DNA from 2 places in the Streptomyces speibonae genome. Region 1 is predicted to be linked to the other one. Evidence: riboswitches for the same ligand, from Rfam matches in the RefSeq annotation. Region 1 holds a riboswitch; the other holds the start of a gene.
What was found. Region 1 has a riboswitch for glycine ahead of gcvT (glycine cleavage system aminomethyltransferase GcvT). Riboswitches for the same ligand answer to the same signal wherever they lie in the genome.

Region 1 (10,782 bases):
AGCTGTCCGCGATCGTGAACGGTCTGGAGCCCCCGTCCTCCTACGAGAAGGAGTTCGGGTGGGTGGTCGCCGCGCTGCGGTCCCAGGTGGCCCGATAATCTGACCTGCGTCAGTAGGACGCACAGCACAAGACGAGGGGCGGACCGGTGGCGGACATCGAGGAAGCGCGCAAGCAGTTCGAGCGGATCGACACGGACGGGGACGGGTTCATCACCGCTGCCGAGTTCAAGACCGCGCTGGCCCAGGGCGGGGACTGGAACGTCACCGAGGCGGTCGCCGAGGCCCTGATCAAGTCCCGCGACCTGAACGGCGACAAGGTCCTGTCGTTCGACGAGTTCTGGGCCCACCTGGACAAGGAGGAGCGGGCCTAGAAGGCTGCTGAAAATCTTGTTGAGGGCTGTCCGGTCGTAGGCCGGGCGGCCCTTTTCGCTGGTACCCGACCACCAGACCGGCCTCCCTGCCGGTCCTGGTCTGGGCGCTGAGCTTGGGGTTCACATAGGTACGGCCTTCCGTCGCCTTGACGAAGACGAACGAAAGGCCGTCGGTGTCGTACGAGGACGACTGGTACGAGCTCACGTCGATGCCACGCAGCACGCGGGTCTCCCGCTTAGTGCCGTGGGGGGACGGGAGTTGTCTTATGCCCCGCATCAACCATCTTGACGCAAAACGCGGTTCAGCATTCGATAATGTTCACCGCGAGACCGCCGCGGGCCGTTTCCTTGTACTTGACCGACATGTCCGCGCCGGTCTCCTTCATCGTCTTGATGACCTTGTCCAGGGAGACCTTGTGGGAGCCGTCGCCGCGCATCGCCATCCGCGCCGCGGTGACCGCCTTCACCGCGGCCATGCCGTTGCGCTCGATGCACGGGATCTGCACCAGGCCGCCGACCGGGTCGCAGGTCAGACCGAGGTTGTGCTCCATGCCGATCTCCGCGGCGTTCTCCACCTGCTCCGGTGATCCGCCCAGCACCTCCGCGAGGGCACCCGCCGCCATCGAGCAGGCGGAGCCGACCTCGCCCTGGCAGCCGACCTCGGCGCCGGAGATGGAGGCGTTCTCCTTGAAGAGCATGCCGATGGCGCCCGCGGCGAGCAGGAAGCGGACCACGCCCTCCTCGTCGGCGCCGGGCACGAAGTTCATGTAGTAGTGCAGGACGGCCGGGATGATGCCGGCCGCGCCGTTGGTGGGCGCCGTGACGACCCGGCCGCCGGCCGCGTTCTCCTCGTTCACGGCCATCGCGTAGAGGGTGATCCACTCCATGGCCAGCGCCTGCGGATCGCCCTCCGAGCGCAGCTTGCGGGCGGTGTTCGCGGCACGGCGGCGGACCTTCAGACCCCCCGGCAGGATGCCCTCACGGGTCATGCCGCGCTCCACGCACGCCTGCATCACGCGCCAGATCTCGAGGAGCCCCGCGCGGATCTCCTCCTCGGAGCGCCAGGCGCGCTCGTTCTCCAGCATCAGGGCGGAGATCGACAGACCGGTCTCCTCGGTGCGGCGCAGCAGCTCGTCGCCCGTGCGGAAGGGGTACTTCAGGACGGTGTCGTCGAGCTTGATGCGGTCGGCGCCCACCGCCTCCTCATCGACGACGAACCCGCCGCCCACCGAGTAGTACGTCCGGCTCAGCACCTCCGCCCCGGACGTGTCGTAGGCCCACAGCGTCATTCCGTTGGCGTGGTAGGGGAGCGACTTGCGGCGGTGGAGCACCATGTCGTCGTCGAAGGAGAACGCGATCTCGTGCTCGCCGAGCAGCCGGATCCGGCCGCCGTCCTTGATCTTCTCCACCCGCTCGTCGGCGGACTCCACGTCCACCGTGCGCGGTGAGTCGCCCTCCAGGCCGAGCAGCACCGCCTTCGGCGTGCCGTGGCCGTGCCCGGTGGCGCCCAGCGAGCCGTACAGCTCCGCCCGCACCGAGGCGACCGGGTCCAGCAGATCCTCGTTGCGCAGCCGCCGGGCGAACATCCGGGCCGCCCGCATCGGGCCGACCGTGTGCGAACTGGACGGGCCGATGCCGATCGAGAAGAGATCGAAGACCGAGATGGCCACGGGGGGACTCCTAAGGGTTCGGCGGACGACGCTGTCCGCCTGCGGTTCATGGTGCGGGGCACCGCGCTCACCGACCCAGTGTGCGCGATGCCCCGGATGTCCGTACAAAAAAGCGTACGAAATTACGTCAGACCGGGGTACAGCGGGTGCTTCCCGGCGAGGGCCGTCACCCGGGCCCGGAGCGCCTCGACGTCGTAGGACGGCTTGAGCGTCTCCGCGATGATGTCCGCGACCTCGGTGAAGTCCTCGGCCGTGAAACCGCGGGTGGCCAGGGCGGGGGTGCCGATCCGCAGACCCGAGGTGACCATCGGCGGGCGCGGGTCGTTCGGGACGGCGTTGCGGTTGACGGTGATGCCGACCTCGTGCAGCCGGTCCTCGGCCTGCTGCCCGTCCAGCTCCGAATCGCGCAGGTCCACCAGGACCAGGTGCACGTCCGTGCCGCCGGACAGCACGTCCACGCCCACGGCCTTCACGTCGTCCTGCACCAGGCGCTCGGCCAGGATGCGGGCGCCCTCCAGGGTGCGGCGCTGGCGCTCCTTGAACTCCTCGGAGGCGCACACCTTGAACGCGACCGCCTTGGCGGCGACCACATGCTCCAGCGGACCGCCCTGCTGGCCGGGGAACACCGCCGAGTTGATCTTCTTGGCCAGCTCGGCCGTGGAGAGGATCACACCGCCGCGCGGGCCGCCGAGGGTCTTGTGCGTGGTGGTCGTCACGACATGGGCGTGCGGGACAGGGTTCGGGTGCAGGCCCGCGGCCACCAGACCGGCGAAGTGCGCCATGTCGACCATCAGGTACGCGCCGACCTCGTCCGCGATCCGGCGGAACGCGGCGAAGTCCAGCTGACGCGGGTACGCCGACCAGCCGGCGACGATCAGCTTCGGCTTGCTCTCCTTGGCCAGCCGCTCGACCTCGGCCATGTCGACCTGGCCGTCGTCGCCGACGTGGTAGGCGACCACGTCGTAGAGCTTGCCGGAGAAGTTGATCTTCATGCCGTGGGTCAGGTGCCCGCCGTGCGCGAGGTTCAGACCCATGATCGTGTCACCGGGCTTGAGCAGCGCGAACATCGCGGCCGCGTTGGCCTGCGCGCCCGAGTGCGGCTGCACGTTGGCGTGCTCGGCGCCGAACAGCTCCTTCACCCGGTCGATGGCGATCTGCTCGATCACGTCGACGTGCTCGCAGCCGCCGTAGTAGCGGCGGCCCGGGTAGCCCTCGGCGTACTTGTTGGTGAGGACCGAGCCCTGCGCCTCCATGACCGCGACCGGGGCGAAGTTCTCCGAGGCGATCATCTCGAGGGTGGACTGCTGACGGTGCAGTTCGGCGTCGACCGCGGCGGCCACCGCCGGGTCGAGCTCGTGCAGGGACGTGTTCAGAAGCGACATGCGGCTACGGCTCCTCAGCCCGCGGTGTGGGCGTCGTACTCGTCGGCGGTCAGCAGGTCGGCCGGCTCGTCGGTGACGCGCACCTTGAACAGCCAGCCCCCCTCGAAGGGGGCGGAGTTCACCAGCGACGGGTCGGCCACCACGTCCTCGTTGATCTCGGTGACCTCGCCGGAGACCGGGGAGTAGAGGTCGCTGACCGACTTGGTCGACTCCAGCTCGCCGCAGGTCTCGCCCGCGGTCACGGTCGAACCGACCGCCGGGAGGTCGACGAAGACCACGTCGCCGAGCGCGTTGGCCGCGTGCTCTGTGATGCCGACCGTCGACACGCCGTCCTCGGCGGCCGTCAGCCACTCGTGCTCCTTGCTGTAACGCAGCTGCTGGGGGTTGCTCATGGCCTGAATTCTCCTGTACGCGGGGGACTGCTGATGACGGTGGGACAGCGGAAAGCGCTGTTGAGCGGGTACGCCGTCGCCGGCCCGGGCGCGCGGGGCCCGCCCGGGGGCATGCCTACGACGGTGTCACTTCTGCCGCTTGTAGAACGGCAGCGCCACGACCTCGTACGGCTCGTGGCTGCCGCGGATGTCCACGGCGACGCCCTCGGTGCCGGGCGCCGCGTGCGCCGCGTCGACGTAGGCCATCGCGATCGGCTTGCCCAGGGTGGGGGAGGGGGCGCCGGAGGTGACCCGGCCGATCACCTCGCCGCCGGCCACGACCGCGTACCCGGAACGCGGCACCCGGCGGCCCTCGGCGACCAGGCCGACCAGCACCCGCGGCGGCTGCGCGGCGGCCCGCTCGGCGGCCTCGGCCAGGGCGGCGCGGCCCACGAAGTCGCTCTCCTTGTCGAACTTCACCACCCGGCCGAGACCGGCGTCGAAGGGCGTGAGTTCGGTGCTGAGCTCATTGCCGTACAGCGGCATGCCCGCCTCCAGGCGGAGCGTGTCCCGGCAGGACAGCCCGCACGGGACCAGGCCCTTCTCCTCGCCGGCCTTGGTCAGCGCCTGCCACAGCTCGACCGCGTGCTCCGGCTTCACGAACAGCTCGAAGCCGTCCTCGCCGGTGTAGCCGGTGCGGGCGATGAGCGCGGGGACGCCGGCGACCGTGCCGGGCAGACCGGCGTAGTACTTCAGGCCGTCCAGACCGGCGTCGGTGAGCGAGGCGAGGATCGCCGGGGACTCGGGGCCCTGCACGGCGAGCAGCGCGTACGCGTCGCGGTCGTCGCGGACCTCGGCGTCGAAGCCGGCCGCGCGCTCGGTGAGCGCGTCGAGCACCGTCTGCGCGTTGGAGGCGTTGGCGACCACCATGAACTCGGTCCCGCCGAGCCGGTAGACGATCAGATCGTCCAGGATGCCGCCGTCCGCACGGCAGATCATGGTGTAGCGGGCGCGGCCCTCCTTCACGCCGCTCATGTTGCCGACGAGGGCGTGGTCGAGGAGGGCGGCCGCCTGGGGGCCGGTGACCGTGATCTCGCCCATGTGCGAGAGGTCGAAGAGGCCGGCCCGGTTGCGCACGGCGTTGTGCTCGTCGCGCTCGGAGCCGTAGCGCAGGGGCATGTCCCAGCCGGCGAAGTCGGTCATCGTCGCGCCGAGCGACCGATGCAGGGCATCGAGCGCGGTCCGGCGGGGTTCGGTACTGCTCATCGGTCGGTCTCCCAGAGGCGATGGGGGTCCTTCCCACGCCGGGTCGGGCGGGCGCGGGAGAAGGCGAGGACATGTCCTCCCCATCTGTCATCGGAACCTGAGAGGTTCGCCATGACCGCCCGTACCGGGGAGGGGTCACGGCTTGCACCTTGGGTGGGGTCGCCGGAACGGCTCCGGCGGCCCGCTTTTCAGATGTGCCTCGCCCACGCGGTAACGGTGCCTGAGAGATTCAAGGGAGGGACTTGCTCCTTCGGCGCCCCGGCGGCACATGATGCCGGGGACTCTCCCGCGCGGATTCAAACGGCCGGTATGCAGTTGCGGGCACATCATTGCACGCATCGCCGGGGTCCGGCAGGGGGACCCTTCCCAGGGGTGTACTGGTAGTACGGGCGCGGTCACAGGGAGCTGTGACAGGCCTGTTTCACGAAAGGCACGGAAACGAGAGACACCCGGCATTACCTTCTCTTGACACTCGGCGGGGTGGGACGTGTGCCGGCCCCAGGGGAGGACCTCACGGTGAACAGGACCACGGCGTGCGCCACCACCACCGGCGCCGCACTGCCCGCGCAGCCGGCCACCAGGGCCGGCCGGGCCCGCAGCGCGCTGCCGGCACCCGTCGTCCGCGATCTGCGGGCACGCGCCGGCCGCAGCCCGCACGTGCTGCTCTTCGGACCCCGCGACCTCGTCGTGGTCACCGGACTGCCCGGCAGCGGCAAGTCCACGCTGATGCGGCGCGCGGTGCGGGGCATCCGCGTCGACTCCCAGGACACCCGCGACCGCTGGGAGAGCCGCATGCCGGGCTTCCTGCCGTACGCCGTGTACCGCCCGCTGGTCCGCGTCGCCCACTACGCGAGGCTGCGCCGCGCGCTGCGCGCCGGTGACGCGATCGCCGTCCACGACTGCGGCACCCAGGCCTGGGTGCGGCGCTGGCTGGCCCGCGAGGCCCGGCGCCGGGGCGCGAGTCTGCATCTGCTGCTGCTCGACGTCACCCCGCAGCAGGCCCTGGCCGGCCAGCGCGAGCGCGGACGCGGGGTCTCCCGGTACGCCTTCCGCCGCCACCGCGCGGCGAGCGACCGGCTGTTGCGCGCCGTGCAACGTGGGCGGGTGCCCGAGGGCTGCGGCTCGACGGTGCTGCTCGACCGGGACGCGGCCGACGCGCTGCGCCGGATCGGCTTCGGCGGATGACCCGATAGCCTTTTCAGCCACAGCAGTGGTTCCAGGCAGGCGGTAGGCGACAGATGGACTTCCCGGCGGACTTCTCGGACCGGACGCACTCCCATCCGCACGGCGGATGGCCCGGTAACGAACTGGAGGAGGTGCTCTCCGCCTCCCTCGGTGTCCCCTCGGCGGGGGCCAGGATCATCGAGGTGCTGGGCCGCAGCTTCATCTGGGTCCCGCTGCCCAACGGCGGAGGCCCGGACAGCGGCCCGCTGGACCTGCCCACCATGGAACTCGACGGCCAGGCCTACGTTCCCGTCTTCAGCTCCGAGGAACAGTTCCGGCAGGTCGTCGGCTCCCACATGTCGTACACGATCGCCCCCGCCGTGGAGTTCGCCCGCGGCCTGCCGCCGCAGGCGGGGATCGCCGTCAACCCCGGTGGCGTGGTCTGCGCCCCGCTGCCGCCGGGCGCCGTGGCCGAGCTGTGCCGGGCCGGGCGCGGCCCGCTGGACGGCCCGGCGAGCGGCGGCCGGGTCCGGCTGTTCGAGCCCGACTGGCAGGACGACCCGGTCGACTTCCTCGGCGCGGCCTCGGAGGAGTTCGACGCCATCGGCGTCGTGACGACCGCCCGCCGCTGTCTGGCGGCGATCGAGACGGCCGACCCGGTGCTGTTCGTCGGCGTGGAGCTGTCCAGGACCGAGGACGATGCCCGCCCCCTCCCGCTGGACGCCCTGGGCCGGGCCCTGGGCCGCGTCCCGGCCCGCTGGCCGGTCAACCTGATCCTGATGGACCTGGCCCAGGACCCGGTGGCCGACTGGATGCGGGCCCGGGTCACCCCCTTCTACCAGCGGCACCCGTGACCGCCGCGGGGTGCGGGCCTTGCCGCGTACGGAACGCAGACCGCCGGGGGCCGTCGGCTTAAGCTAGGTTCGTTGGCTGGCGAGGTGTGTTACGGAGGGGCGATACAAAGTGAGCGCTGGCACCGCGGCGGCCGGGCAGGTCGAGCACATGCTGCGCCAGGTGACGCCCGGGCGTTACGACGCCTACGAGGCGTTGCTGCGCGCTCTCGCGACCCCTTCGACCGGCCAGGTCTGGATGCTGCTGTGGCACGGCCAGGCCGGCTCCCCGGACGCCCAGTACGGCAACATGGACGTCGACGGCTTCGGCTACGCGCCCTGCGTCACCTCCGCCCAGGAGCTGTCGGCCAGCGGCTGGAACCGGTCCTACGAGGTCGTCGACGGCCTCGAGGTGGCCCGTGCCCTCTACCCCGACCGCTACGGACTCTGGCTCAACCCGCATGCCCCGGGCGGCGGCGTCGGCATCCCCTGGCTGGACCTGCGCCGGATCGCCGGCGGCCTGGACCGCCAGCCCGCCGGACCGCTGCGGCTTTCCGAACCGGCCGTCGAGATCCCGCAGTTCTACGCCCTCCTCGCGCAGAACGCCCACCGCACCCCGGCCGTCCGCTCGCTGCGCCGCGCCTGGGTGCAGCCCGCGCTCGGCGCCCCGTACCTCGCCATCGGCCTGGACGTGTACGACACCTCCCCGCCCGCCGTGGACGCGGTGCGCGCGATGATGCAGCAGTCGCTGGGGGCGGTCCCGGACGGACTGCCCGTGTCGACGGTCGCGCTCTCCGACGAGCACGACCCGGTGGCGATGTGGCTGCGCGCCAACGCCCGGCCGTTCTACGACCGGGAGGCGCACGGCGCGGTCCAGCCGCCCGTGTCGGGGTACGGCTACCCGCCCGCGCAGCACCGCTGACCGGGCCGGATCCCGCGTTTGAGGCACACCCTCCGCGGGAAGCGTGACCGTGCCCCGGTGACTCAGCGTCACCATGTGTCCACCAGGTGGACACGTCCGCCGACGGGGCGGACCCGGGTGGGACGGGGGTTGATTTCGCGTCAGATTTTCGGCCATACGCGCGGAGCGACGACCCGTTGACCACGTGTCACCTGCGGTTTCACGGCGTCTTTACGCCATCTCCCGATCTCCGGACGGGCCCGCGGAGGCCGGATTTTGTGTCTCCGGGGTTAAAAATCGACGGTCGGCTGCCTGAAGCATCCCTTATGTCAAGTGTTCAGATCTCAGGTAGGTATCACCGCTATCCGGACTGTTCCTGACTGACTGCGAACGTCTGTAGTGTTCGGCCGGTCAAGATGCATCCACATAGCGGACCCGGAGTGGCCCCAATATGCGCATACCCAAGTCCCGAGTCGCTCGGGCGATCACGGCCGCGGTGGCGGTCGGTCTGATTGCCACGGGCTGCTCCAGCGAGCGGGACAGTGACAACAAGAGCGACGGCTCGAAGGACACCTTCGTCTTCGCCGGTGCCGGTGACCCGGGTTCTCTCGACCCTGCCCTCGCGAGTGACGGTGAAACCTTCCGTGTGACGCGGCAGGCGTTCGAGGCCCTGCTCGAGCACGAGTCCGGCGGCACCGAGCTGGTCGGCGGCCTCGCCGAGAAGTGGTCGAGCAACGACGAGGGCACCGTCTGGACCTTCAACCTCCGCAAGGGCGTGAAGTTCCACGACGGCGAGGAGTTCAACGCCGCGGCCGTCTGCGCCAACTACGACCACTGGTTCAACTGGACGGGCACCTACCAGTCCAGCGCGGTCTCCTACTACTGGCAGACCATCATGGGCGGCTTCAAGAAGAACGAAGACCCCGAGACGCCCGAGGCGAACTACAAGTCCTGCACCGCGAAGGACGAGCACACCGCCGTCATCGAGGTCAAGGAGCCCTCCGCCAACCTTCCCGGCGGCTTCTCCCTCAACGCCCTCGCGATCCACTCGCCGAAGGCCATCGAGGAGTACGAGAAGCAGGAGGCGACCGCCAAGGGCGACGCCATCACGTACCCCAAGTACAGCCAGGAGGCCGGCACCGTCGCCGGCACCGGCCCGTACAAGATCACGAAGTGGAACAAGGGCAACAAGGAAGTCACCCTTGAGCGCTTCGACGACTACTGGGGCGACAAGGCGAAGATCAAGAACCTGGTCTTCCGCACCATCGACACCGAAGAGGGCCGCCGCCAGGCGCTCCAGGCCGGTGACATCGACGGCTACGACCTGGTCGCGCCGGCCGACGTCAAGACCCTCGAGGACGAGGGCTACGTCGTCCCGACCCGTGGCGTCTTCAACCTCTTCTACGTCGGCATGAGCCAGGAGGCCAACAAGGCCCTCGAGAAGAAGGAAGTCCGCCAGGCCATCGCGCAGGCGATCGACAAGGAGAACCTGGTCAAGACCCAGCTGCCCGAGGGCGGCAAGGTCGCCGACCAGTTCATGCCGGACACGATCGAGGGCTACTCCAAGAAGGTCACGCAGTACCCCTTCGACACCGCCAAGGCCAAGGACCTCCTGAAGCAGGCCGGTGAGGAGAAGCTCGAGATCGAGTTCTGCTACCCGACCGAGGTCACCCGCCCGTACATGCCTGCCCCGCAGGACCTGTTCGAGCTGATGAAGTCCGACCTCGAGAAGGCCGGCATCACCGTCAAGCCCAAGGCCATGAAGTGGGCCCCGGACTACCTGGACGCCACCGAGTCGGGCTCCTGCGCCTTGCACATGCTCGGCTGGACCGGTGACTTCAACGACGGCTACAACTTCATCGGCACCTGGTTCGCCGAGTTCGACAAGCAGTGGGGCTTCAAGGACAAGAAGGTCTTCGACGCCGTGAACGCCGGCTCGGAGCTCGTGGGCGAGGAGCGCATCGCCGCCTACGCGAAGGCCAACGAGGCCATCATGGACTACCTCCCGGGTGTCCCGATCTCCTCCTCCCCGCCGGCCATCGCGTTCGCCAAGAACGTGAACCCGCCGAACGTCTCCCCGCTGACGCAGGAAGTCTTCGCCGAGACCTCGTTCAAGTAGCCGCTCGACCGGCAGGTGAACCAAACGGGGGGTTCCGCCCGGCCGCCGCAACTCGGCGGCCGGGCGGGTCCATTCATGTAAGAAACCACGCAAGAAAGGGGCATGCGGGGTGCTGCGTCTCGTCGTACGAAGACTGCTCCAGCTCATACCCACGCTGCTCGGACTGTCGGTGTTGCTCTTCCTCTGGCTCGACCGGCTGCCCGGTGGACCCGCCTCAGCGATCCTGGGGGAAAAGGCCACCGAGGCCGAAGTGGCGCGCATCAACCGTGCTCTCGGGCTGGACCAGCCCGTCTACGTTCAGTACTGGCGCTTCCTCAAGCGCATCTTCGAACTCGACCTGGGCACCTCCACCCAGACCGGACAGCCGGTGTGGGACGAGTTCGTCCTGCGGTTCCCCGCGACCGTGGAACTGTCCCTGACGGCGATCCTCCTCGCCGTGGCCGTCGGCATCCCGCTCGGCTACTTCGCCGCCCGCAAGCGCGGCGGCTGGCTCGACGTCGGCGCGGTCTCCGGCTCGCTCATCGGCATCTGCATCCCGGTCTTCTTCCTCGCGCAGATCCTCAAGGGCGTCCTGGCCGTCAACATGGGACTCTTCCCCAGCTACGGCCGCCTGGACACCGGCATCGACGCCACCAAGGTCACCGGCTTCGCCGTCCTCGACGGCATCCTCACCGGCGAGTTCGACGCCTCCTGGAACGCCATCACCCA
Region 2 (10,782 bases), 4.6 Mb from region 1:
GTAGGTGTCCGGGTCGAGATGCCCTCCAACCAACCGATCGTGCTGCTGCGCGAAGTGGGAGGCGACCGCTACCTCCCCATCTGGATCGGACCGGGGGAGGCGACGGCGATCGCCTTCGCCCAGCAGGGCATGGCCCCCGCCCGGCCGCTGACCCACGACCTGTTCAAGGACGTGCTGGAAGCCGTCGGACAGGAGCTCACGGAAGTGCGTATCACCGACCTGCGCGAGGGCGTCTTCTACGCCGAGCTGGTCTTCGCCAGCGGCGTGGAGGTCAGCGCCCGCCCGTCCGACGCCATAGCGCTGGCCCTGCGCACGGGCACGCCGATCTACGGCAGCGACACGGTGCTCGACGACGCCGGGATCGCCATCCCGGACGAGCAGGAGGACGAGGTGGAGAAGTTCCGCGAGTTCCTCGACCAGATCTCGCCGGAGGACTTCGGAACCAGCAACCAGTGAGGGAGGGCGCTCGGCGCCGCGTCACCGGCCGCCGGGGCCGTGACAGAGGCCATTCGGCTAGCCTTTCCCCGCGGTGAGGCACGGGAAACCACTCTTAGGGTGATTATCACTCGGCGTGCCGAGTGTGGCGATCGTTGACGCACCCTTGGTGACTGCCTACCGTCGAGGAGGCAGGTCAAGGACGGAGGTCGGCGTGAGAAGCAGCGGCGACGGTACGGCTGGGGGTGTCCCCGAACCCTCTTCCGGGGCGAGCGGGCCGTATCCTCCCCAGGGCTCGCGGCTCCGCTTCGGTGGGGCGTATCCGGTGCAGAGCGGCCCGATCGATCACGTTCCGCAGTGGCCGACGGCAGTGCCGGACGGTGGAGGGGCGGCGGCCATGGCGTCCGAGGAGATCGGTTACCGGGGGCCCACGGCCTGCGCAGCCGCCGGCATCACCTACCGGCAGCTCGACTACTGGGCCCGTACGGGACTGGTCGAGCCCAGCGTGCGGCCGGCCCATGGATCGGGGACACAGCGGCTGTACAGCTTCCGCGACGTCGTCGTTCTGAAGATCGTCAAACGGTTCCTGGACACCGGCGTCTCGCTCCAGAACATCCGCACCGCCGTGCAGCACCTGCGCGAGCGCGGCTTCAGCGACCTGGAGCGCATGACGCTGATGAGCGACGGCGCCACGGTCTACGAGTGCGCCTCGCCCGACGAGGTGCACTCCCTGCTCCAGGGCGGCCAGGGCGTCTTCGGCATCGCCGTGGGCGTGGTGTGGCGGGACGTCGAGAGCGCGCTCTCACAGCTGCACGGGGAGCGCATCGACACCGGCGAGACCCTGGTCGGCCACAACCCGATGGACGAGCTGGCGCGCCGGCGCAACAAGGCCGTCTGAGCCCGCCCCTCCCGCCCCTCGCGAAGAGGGAAATGTCAGTGCCATAGGGCAGCATCGGACATGTGAGATCCGCGCCCACGATCCTGCATCTCGACATGGATGCCTTCTACGCCTCGGTGGAGCAGGCGTCGAAGCCGAGCCTGCGCGGGAAGGCCGTGATCGTGGGCGGGCTCGGTCCCCGCGGAGTGGTGGCCACGGCCTCGTACGAGGCCCGGGTCTTCGGCGTCCACTCGGCGATGCCCATGTCCCAGGCCCGGCGGCTCGCGCCGAACGCCGCCTGTCTGGTGCCGCGGTTCGCCCTCTACCGGTCGGTCAGCGAGCAGGTCATGGAGCTGCTGCGGGCCCTGTCGCCCCTGGTGGAGCCGCTCAGCCTGGACGAGGCGTTCGTGGACCTGGAGGCCGGTGGCAGCGCCTGGGACCAGCGGTCGGCCCGCCTGGCGGGGGCCAAGCTCCGGGCGGACATACGGGAGGTCACAGGGCTCACCGGCTCGGTGGGCCTCGCGGCCTCCAAGATGCTGGCGAAGATCGGGTCGGAGCAGGCCAAGCCGGACGGGCTGGTGCTGATCGAGCCGGGGACGGAGCGGGCGCTGCTGGGGCCGCTGTCGGTGCGGACCCTGCCGGGCGTGGGCCCCGCCACCGGAGACCACCTGCGCCGGGCCGGCATCCACACGGTCGACGAACTCGCCGAGGCGGGGGAGGACGAGCTGGTACGGCTGCTGGGCCGGGCCCATGGGCACGCGCTGTACGCGATGGCGCTGGCCCGGGACGAGCGGCCCGTGGTCGCCGAGCGGGAGACCAAGTCGGTGTCGGTCGAGGACACCTACGACATCGACATCCACGACCGGGTGCGGGTCGCCACGGAGGTGCAGCGGCTCGCCGACCGGTGTGTGCGCAGGCTGCGGGGAGCGGGCCTGTCGGGCCGCACCATCGTGCTGAAGGTGCGGCGGTACGACTTCTCCACGCTCACCCGGTCGGAGACCCTGCGGGGCCCCACGGACGACCCGGCCGTCGTGCGGGAGGCCGCGGCGCGGCTGCTGGATGCGGTCGACACCACGGGCGGGGTCCGTCTGCTCGGCGTGGGGGTCAGCGGACTGGCCGACTACACGCAGGAGGACCTGTTCGCGCAGGCCGCCGGCGGGAACGAGGAGGACCCCGTCCACGACGAGACGGAGGCCGCGCCCGCCGTCGAGGTCCCCACGCCCGCCGAGCGGCGCTGGCCGGCGGGACACGACGTACGGCACGCCGTGCACGGACACGGGTGGGTGCAGGGCAGCGGTCTCGGCCGGGTCACGGTGCGGTTCGAGACGCCCGACTCGGGCCCGGGCCGGGTACGGACCTTCCGCGTCGACGACCCGGCCCTGGAGCCGGCGGACCCGCTGCCGCTGGTGTCCCGCGCGCCCAAGGAGGGCGAGGGCGTGCAGGCGGGCGGCGGGGCGGGACCGGCCAACGGGTGAGCGGCGCGGGTCAGCCCTGCTGGTCCTTGCCCTTGCCGGCGAGGTCACCGAAGTCACGGTCGTCGAGCGGTGGAGGGGCGGCGATGTCCAGACCGTAGTGGTGGTAGAGCTGGAGCTCCTGCTCGGGGGAGAGGTGGCGGCCCACGCCGAAGTCGGGGGCGTCCTTGATCAGGGCGCGCTCGTACGGCACGTGCAGGGCGCCGTCGATCAGCTCGCTGGGTTCCAGCGGGACGAAGGCGTCCCTGCTGAACAGTCCGGTGCGTATCGCCGCCCACTCCGGTTCGCCGGTCGCGTCGTCGAGGTACACCTCGTCGATCGTGCCGATCCGGTGTCCGTTGCGGTCGAACGCCTTGCGGCCGATCAGGTGGCGCGGATCGATGTCGGTCTGCACGGGCCCTCCACTGGTCACACACTCATCCGTAAGTACTACAAAAAGGCACAATCGGTGGTGCGGCCACTCGAAGCCCCCGTCCCATGCCCGCTGGTACCCTGGCAATCGGCCGTTGACCCCGTGCGGGAGAGTCCTCCGGGCACATCGGAGGCGCCGAAGGAGCAAATCCTCCCCGGAATCTCTCAGGCACACGTACCGCACGGACGAGGTCACTCTGGAAAGCAGGGCGGGTGTCGACGGCTTCCGCTCTCACCGACGGTGAAAGCCGGATCCCCGCGGGCGGTCCGGTGAAGCTCTCAGGTTGAGATGACAGAGGGGGAGGCCGTCCGGGCATCCGCACCGTGGTGCCCCTCGAAGGTCGTCGGACCAGGAGGCCTCCTCAATGACCGCCCCTCGCACCCCGCTCTCCGCGCTCGAACAGGGAATCCCCTTCGAGCAGCGTCACATCGGCCCCGACCACGAGGCCCGGGCCAAGATGCTCGCCCAGGTCGGGTACGGCTCGCTGGACGAGCTGACGGCCGCCGCCGTGCCGGAGGTCATCAAGAACACCGAGGCGCTGGACCTTCCGGGTGCGCGCACCGAGGCCGAGGTGCTGGCCGAACTGCGCGCGCTGGCCGACCGCAACGACGTGCTGAGCTCCATGATCGGGCTCGGGTACTACGGCACGTTCACCCCGCCGGTCATCCTGCGCAACGTCATGGAGAACCCCGCCTGGTACACGGCCTACACGCCGTACCAGCCGGAGATCTCCCAGGGCCGGCTCGAGGCGCTGCTGAACTTCCAGACCGTCGTCGCCGAGCTCACCGGTCTGCCCACCTCCGGTGCCTCCCTGCTCGACGAGGGCACCGCCGCCGCCGAGGCGATGGCGCTGTCCCGGCGCATGGGCAAGAACAAGAAGGGCCTGTTCCTGGTCGACGCGGACGCGCTTCCGCAGACCATCGCCGTGATCGAGACCCGTGCCGAGCCGACCGGCGTCGAGGTCGTCGTGGCCGACCTGAGCGACGGCATCCCGGCCGAGCTCGCTGAGCGCGAGATCAACGGCGTACTGATCCAGTACCCCGGCGCCTCCGGTGCCGTCCGTGACATCAAGCCGGTGATCGACCAGGCGCACGAGCGGGGCGCGCTCGTCACCGTCGCCGCCGACCTGCTCGCCCTCACGCTGCTGAAGTCGCCCGGTGAGCTGGGCGCGGACATCGCCGTCGGCACCACCCAGCGTTTCGGTGTGCCCATGGGCTTCGGCGGACCGCACGCCGGCTACATGGCCGTCCAGGAGAAGATGGCGCGCAGCCTGCCCGGACGGCTCGTCGGCGTCTCCGTCGACGTGGACGGACACAAGGCCTACCGCCTTGCGCTCCAGACCCGTGAGCAGCACATCCGCCGCGAGAAGGCGACCAGCAACATCTGCACCGCCCAGGTGCTGCTCGCCGTCATGGCCGGCATGTACGCCGTCCACCACGGCCCGGAGGGGCTGCGGCTGATCGCCCGGCGCACCCACCGGTACGCCACGATCCTCGCCGAGGGGCTGCGGGCCGGCGGGGCCGAGATCGCGCACGGCTCCTACTTCGACACGCTGACCGTGCGCGTTCCCGGTCGGGCCGCCGAGGTCGTCGCTGCCGCCCGCGACAACGGCGTCAACCTGCGGCTCGTCGACGCCGACCACGTCTCCGTCGCCTGCGACGAGACCACCACCCGGGACCGGCTGGCCGCCGTGTGGAGCGCCTTCGGCGTCGACGGCGACGTCGAGGCGCTGGACGCGGCCGCGCGGGACACGCTGCCGGACGCCCTGCTGCGCGACGACGAGTACCTGACCCACCCCGTCTTCCACCAGTACCGGTCGGAGACCGCGATGCTGCGCTACCTGCGCCGGCTCGCCGACCGCGACTACGCGCTGGACCGCGGCATGATCCCGCTGGGTTCCTGCACCATGAAGCTCAACGCGACCACGGAGATGGAGCCGGTGACCTGGCCCGAGTTCGGGCAGCTGCACCCCTTCGTGCCGGCCGAGCAGGCGCAGGGCTACCTCACGCTCATCCGCGAGCTGGAGGAACGTCTCGCCGAGGTCACCGGCTACGACAAGGTCTCCCTCCAGCCCAACGCGGGCTCCCAGGGCGAGCTGGCCGGCCTGCTCGCGGTGCGCGGCTACCACCGGGCCAACGGCGACGAGCAGCGCACCGTCTGCCTCATCCCGTCCTCCGCGCACGGCACCAACGCCGCGAGCGCCGTGATGGCCGGCATGAAGGTCGTCGTCGTCAAGACGTCCGACGACGGCGAGGTCGACGTCGCGGACCTGCGGGCCAAGATCGCGCAGCACCGCGACGAGCTCGCGGTGCTGATGATCACCTACCCCTCGACGCACGGTGTGTTCGAGGCGCACGTCGCCGACATCTGCGCCGAGGTCCACGAGGCCGGCGGGCAGGTGTACGTGGACGGCGCCAACCTCAACGCGCTGGTGGGTCTGGCCAAGCCGGGCCACTTCGGCGGCGACGTCTCCCACCTGAACCTGCACAAGACCTTCTGCATCCCGCACGGCGGTGGCGGCCCCGGTGTCGGCCCGGTCGGCGTACGGGCGCACCTCGCCCCCTACCTGCCGAACCACCCGCTCCAGCCCGAGGCCGGGCCGGAGACCGGCGTGGGGCCCGTCTCGGCGGCGCCATGGGGCTCGGCGGGCATCCTGCCCATCTCCTGGGCGTACGTCCGCCTCATGGGCGGCGAGGGCCTGAAGCGGGCCACGCAGGTGGCCGTGCTCAGCGCCAACTACATCGCCAAGCGCCTCGAGCCGCACTTCCCGGTGCTCTACACCGGCCCCGGCGGGCTGGTCGCCCACGAGTGCATCATCGATCTGCGTCCGCTGACCAAGGCGACCGGCGTCAGCGTGGACGACGTGGCCAAGCGCCTGATCGACTACGGCTTCCACGCGCCGACCATGTCGTTCCCGGTGGCCGGTACGCTGATGATCGAGCCCACCGAGTCCGAGGACCTGGCCGAGCTCGACCGCTTCTGCGAGACGATGATCGCGATCCGCGCCGAGATCGAGAAGGTCGGCTCCGGTGAGTGGCCCGCAGACGACAACCCGCTCCGCAACGCGCCGCACACCGCCGCCGCGCTCGGCGGGGAGTGGGAGCACGCGTACGACCGCGAGGAGGCGGTCTTCCCGGCCGGGGTGAGCGCCGCCGACAAGTACTGGCCCCCGGTCCGCCGCATCGACCAGGCCTACGGCGACCGCAACCTCGTCTGCTCCTGCCCCCCACTGGACGCCTACGAGGACTGACCCCCACCCCAGGGCCCCGCTCCACCCTTGGGAGCGGGGCCCTCACCATGCTCCCGAACGCCACGTCCGGCCGACCCGCGTCCCGGCCCCCGGCCGCCCCACCCGCTCGGCGGGACCGGCCGTCGGCGTTGTCAGGCCGGGTAGGCGTGGGTTTGGGTGGCCTTCAGTGCTGCCCAGACTGTGGTGCCCGGGTGCAGGTCGAGGTCGGCTGCGGCGGCTGTGGTGAGGTCGGCGGTGAGGGAGAGTTCACCGGTGAGTTCCGCGCGGATCTGGTCGCCGTGGCTCTCCAGCCCGGCGACCGAGCAGCGCCAGAGGTTGCGGGCGCTGGACCCCGTGGGCCGTTCCCGGTGGAGCGTCACCGCGCCGGGCGCGAACGCCACGAACGCCGGCCCGGAGAGGTCCTCGGTGGTGTGCACCGCCGGGCCCGCGTCGAGCCGTACCGTGTGGCCGTCCGCCCGCCCTCGGTAGAGGTTGAGGCCGACCAGCTGGGCGATGTACTCGGTGCGGGGGTGGCGGGCGATGTCGGACGGGCTGCCCTGCTGCACGAGCCGGCCCTGTTCCACGACCACCAGACGGTCGGCCAGCACCATGGCGTCCAGCGGGTCGTGCGTGACCAGGACCGCGACGGCCTCGAACGCGGCCAGATGACGGCGGAGCTGTGCGCGCACCTCCAGCCTCGTGCGGGCGTCCAGGGCGGCGAGCGGTTCGTCCAGGAGCAGCAGCCGGGGGTGCGTGGCCAGGGCGCGGGCGAGGGCCACGCGCTGGGCCTGGCCGCCGGAGAGGTGCCGGGGCTTGCTGCTGGCGTGCTCCGCCAGCCCCATGCGGTCCAGCCATCCGGCGGCACGGGCCCGCGCCTCCGCCTTGCCGGCGCCCCGGCAGCGCGGCCCGAAGGCCACGTTGTCGAGTGCGGTCAGATGCGGGAAGAGCAGGTAGTCCTGGAAGACGACGCCGACCGGACGGGCCTCCGGCGCCGTCCGGTGCAGCTCCGCGCCGTCCAGCCGCAGGTGCCCCTCGGTGAGGGGAGCGAGCCCCGCCAGGGCGCGCAGGGCCGTGGTCTTGCCCGCGCCGTTCGGGCCCAGCAGGGCGACGACGTCGCCGGGAGCGGCGGTCAGCGCGAGGTCGAGGCGGAAGGAGCCGCGGTCCACGACGAGACGCGCGTCCAGTCCACCGTCGGCGGGTCCGGGTGCCGCGCCCGTGGTCTCGGGATTCCTCGTCGGCATACCGTCACACCGCCCTCATCCAGCGGTCCCGCAGCCCGGCAAGGACGGCGATGGACACCGCCAGCAGGACCAGGCTGAGCGCGATCGCGGCCGCCGGGTCGCTCTGCAGGGCGAGGTAGACCGCGAGCGGCATGGTCTGCGTGCGGCCGGGGAAGTTCCCGGCGAAGGTGATCGTCGCCCCGAACTCCCCGAGCGCGCGCGCCCAGGCGAGCACCGCGCCGGCCGCGACACCGGGGGCGATCAGCGGCAGCGTGACGCGGCGGAAGGCGGTGAAGCGGGAGGCGCCCAGCGTGGTGGCCGCCTCCTCGTAGCGCGGGTCGGCGGCCCGCAGCGTGCCCTCCACGCTGATGACGAGGAACGGCATCGCCACGAACGTCTCGGCGAGGACGACCCCCGTGGTGGTGAACGGCAGGGTGATGCCGAACCACGCGTCCAGCCACTGGCCCACGACGCCGTTGCGGCCCAGCGCGAGCAGCAGGGCGACGCCGCCCACCACCGGAGGCAGCACGAGCGGGAGCGTCACCAGGGCGCGGACCAGGCCCCGGCCGGGGAAGTCCGTGCGCGCCAGCAGCCACGCCAGGGGGACGCCGACCACCAGGCTCAGCGCGGTCGCCGTGGTGGCGCACACCAGCGACAGGCGCAGCGCCTCCCACACCTGCGGGCTGGTGAGCTGCTCCGGGAGGCTGCGCCAGGGGGCCCGCAGGAGCAGCGCGAGCAGGGGCACCAGGAGGAACGCCAGGCCGAGCAGCGCGGGCAGGAGGAGCGCGGGCGGGACACCGCGGCCGGGGGCACGCGGGCGGGTCTTCCGGGGAGTAGCCCGGCGGATGCTCATGGCGCGAGGAACCCCGCCTCGCCCAGCACCTTCCGGCCTTCCGCGGACGTCACCAGCTGCACGAACGCTTCGGCGGCACCCGGGTTCGGTGCGTTGTCGAGCACGGCGAGGGGATAGTCGTTCACGGCTCGCCCGGCCTCCGGGAACTCCACGCCCTCCACCGTGTCACCCGCAGCCCGTACATCGGTGCGGTACACGACGGCGGCGTCGGCCTCCTTCAGCCGCACCTTGGTCAGGGCGCTCTTGACGTCCCGCTCGTAGGAAGCGGGTGACACGTCGACGCCGCCGGCCGTGAGCGCGGTCCGCGCGGCCGCCCCGCAGGGGACCGTGGTGTCGCACAGCACGACCTTCAGACCGGGGTCGGCCAGGTCCTGGAGGGAGTCGATCCGGTGCGGGTTGCCCGGCGCGGTGGCGATCTCGAGCCGGTTGCGGGCGAAGGTGCTCGGGTCGCCGTCCGTGAGTCCCTGATCGGTGACGAGCTTCATGGGGGTGGGGCCGGCCGCCGCGAACACATCGGCCGGGGCGCCGTTTCCGATGCCCGCGGCCAGGGTGTCGCTGCCACCGAAGTTGAAGGTGACCCGGGTGCCGGGGTGTGCCTTCTCGAACCGCTTGCCCAGCTCCGTGAAGCTCTCCTTCAGCGAGGCGGCCGCGAACACCGTGACCGTGCCGGCGGGGTCCGCTCCGTCCGCCCCGGCGCCCGGACCGGCCTCGGAACCGGGCGCGGAGCAGGCGCTCAGCGCGAGGAGGGCACCGGCGGCCGGAGCGCCGATCCGGCGCAGCCGGCGTGTCCACGCGGCGGAACGGGGCATCTCCACGCACTCCCTCGGCGGCTGGGGGAGGGGCCACGGAGCCCCATCCGATACGCCGATCATACCCGCGCAAGTGCGAGGCGGAAGTCCCGTATCGCATCGCACAAGCGAGGCAGTCAAGCACACAGGCCGGTAAGTGCGGCCCCGTAAGCGCCGCCGTCCCGCTCAGGTACGGTCGATATGGACGTTTGTCGACTTCACCCGGGCGGTGGCCTCCATGCCGACCTCCAGGCCCAGTTCCTCCACGGCCTCCCGGGTGAGCAGTGAGACGAGGCGGTGCGGTCCGGCCTGGATCTCGACCTGGGCGGCGACATCGCCGAGCTTGATCGCCGTGACGATGCCGGGGAAGGCGTTGCGGGCGGAGGTGTACGGCGTGTCCTCCTCGGTGTTGCCCGCCTTGGCGAGTTCGACGGAGAAGGCGGCCAGGTCCCGCCCGTCGATGAGCCGCCGCCCGCCTTCGTCCCGATGGGTGACGATGCGACCCGCGTCGGCCCAGCGGCGGGCGGTGTCCGGGCTCACTCCGAGCAGTCTCGCTGCCTGACCGATCGTGTAGGACTGCATGCAGGTCACCCTAGGCTGCAGGGGCCCGGGAGACGGGCCCGGCCCGGTCAGTCCCGGCCGGCGGGCGGCGCCGTGCTCGACCGGACGACCAGCTCGGTGCCCAGTTCCACGCGGGGCGAGTCCGGCTGTTCGCCACGGGCGAGGCGGAGCACCGTGCGGACGGCGAGTCTGCCCATGTCGGAGAGGGGCTGGCGGACCGTGGTCAGCGGCGGGGCCGACCAGCGCACTTCCGGAAGGTCGTCGAATCCGACCACGCTCAGGTCCTGCGGGACCCTCAGCCCCCGGCCGCGCAGGGCCTCGACCGCTCCCAGGGCCATCTGGTCGCTGGCCGCGAACACCGCGGTCGGCGGCTCCGGCAGGTCCAGCAGGGCGTTGCAGCCGGCGAAGCCGGCCTCCGGGCGGAAGTCGCCGGGGGCGATCAGCGACGGGTCGGGCGTGAGGCCGGCGCCCTCGAGCGCCGCCCGGTAGCCGTCCAGCCGCGCCCGTGCGCAGAGCAGTCGCGTCGGCCCGGCGATCAGCCCGATCCTGCGGTGGCCCAGCGTCAGCAGGTGCTCGGTCGCGGCCATGCCGCCCGACCAGTTGGCGGCGCCGATGGTCGGGATGTCCGCGGCGGGGGAGCCGGCCGGGTCCACGACGACCAGCGGGACGCCCAGGATCCGCAGCTCCTCGTGCAGGGTGCTCATCGCGGAGGTGACCAGGATGACGCCGTCGGACGCCCGCGCCCGCAGATCGCGCATCCACTCCCGGGCGTTGCCCGAACGCCCGTGGATCGACGACACCACCGTGCCCGCCCCGGCCGCGTGGGCGGCCTCCTCGACGCCGCGGATGATCTCCATGGCCCACGGGCTGCGGAGGTCGTTGAAGACCAGGTCGAGCAGGACCGCGCGCGAGGCGGAGGAACTGGTGCGCTTGCG

Region 2: linked by a shared signal. The riboswitch ahead of gcvP (aminomethyl-transferring glycine dehydrogenase) and the one ahead of gcvT (glycine cleavage system aminomethyltransferase GcvT) in region 1 are both predicted to bind glycine.

The regions. Positions count from the first base shown of each region.
Region 1 is NZ_OZ480260.1:2,469,668-2,480,449, reverse strand. It holds gene AC5L3C_RS10850 (helix-turn-helix domain-containing protein) at 1-98, shown strand, start outside; gene AC5L3C_RS10845 (EF-hand domain-containing protein) at 147-371, shown strand; partial or broken gene AC5L3C_RS10840 (GH25 family lysozyme) at 412-594, opposite strand; gene AC5L3C_RS10835 (L-serine ammonia-lyase) at 674-2,041, opposite strand; gene glyA (serine hydroxymethyltransferase) at 2,164-3,423, opposite strand; gene gcvH (glycine cleavage system protein GcvH) at 3,438-3,815, opposite strand; gene gcvT (glycine cleavage system aminomethyltransferase GcvT) at 3,942-5,060, opposite strand; glycine riboswitch at 5,135-5,257, opposite strand; glycine riboswitch at 5,259-5,359, opposite strand; gene AC5L3C_RS10815 (AAA family ATPase) at 5,577-6,245, shown strand; gene AC5L3C_RS10810 (enhanced serine sensitivity protein SseB) at 6,299-7,078, shown strand; gene AC5L3C_RS10805 (enhanced serine sensitivity protein SseB C-terminal domain-containing protein) at 7,227-7,976, shown strand; gene AC5L3C_RS10800 (ABC transporter substrate-binding protein) at 8,407-10,074, shown strand; gene AC5L3C_RS10795 (ABC transporter permease) at 10,184-10,782, shown strand, end outside.
Region 2 is NZ_OZ480260.1:7,103,557-7,114,338, forward strand. It holds gene AC5L3C_RS32010 (bifunctional nuclease family protein) at 1-456, shown strand, start outside; gene AC5L3C_RS32015 (MerR family transcriptional regulator) at 650-1,333, shown strand; partial or broken gene AC5L3C_RS32020 (DNA polymerase IV) at 1,396-2,885, shown strand; gene AC5L3C_RS32025 (PRC-barrel domain-containing protein) at 2,798-3,178, opposite strand; glycine riboswitch at 3,292-3,386, shown strand; gene gcvP (aminomethyl-transferring glycine dehydrogenase) at 3,561-6,446, shown strand; gene AC5L3C_RS32035 (ABC transporter ATP-binding protein) at 6,578-7,666, opposite strand; gene modB (molybdate ABC transporter permease subunit) at 7,671-8,498, opposite strand; gene modA (molybdate ABC transporter substrate-binding protein) at 8,495-9,307, opposite strand; gene AC5L3C_RS32050 (TOBE domain-containing protein) at 9,473-9,868, opposite strand; gene AC5L3C_RS32055 (LacI family DNA-binding transcriptional regulator) at 9,916-10,782, opposite strand, start outside.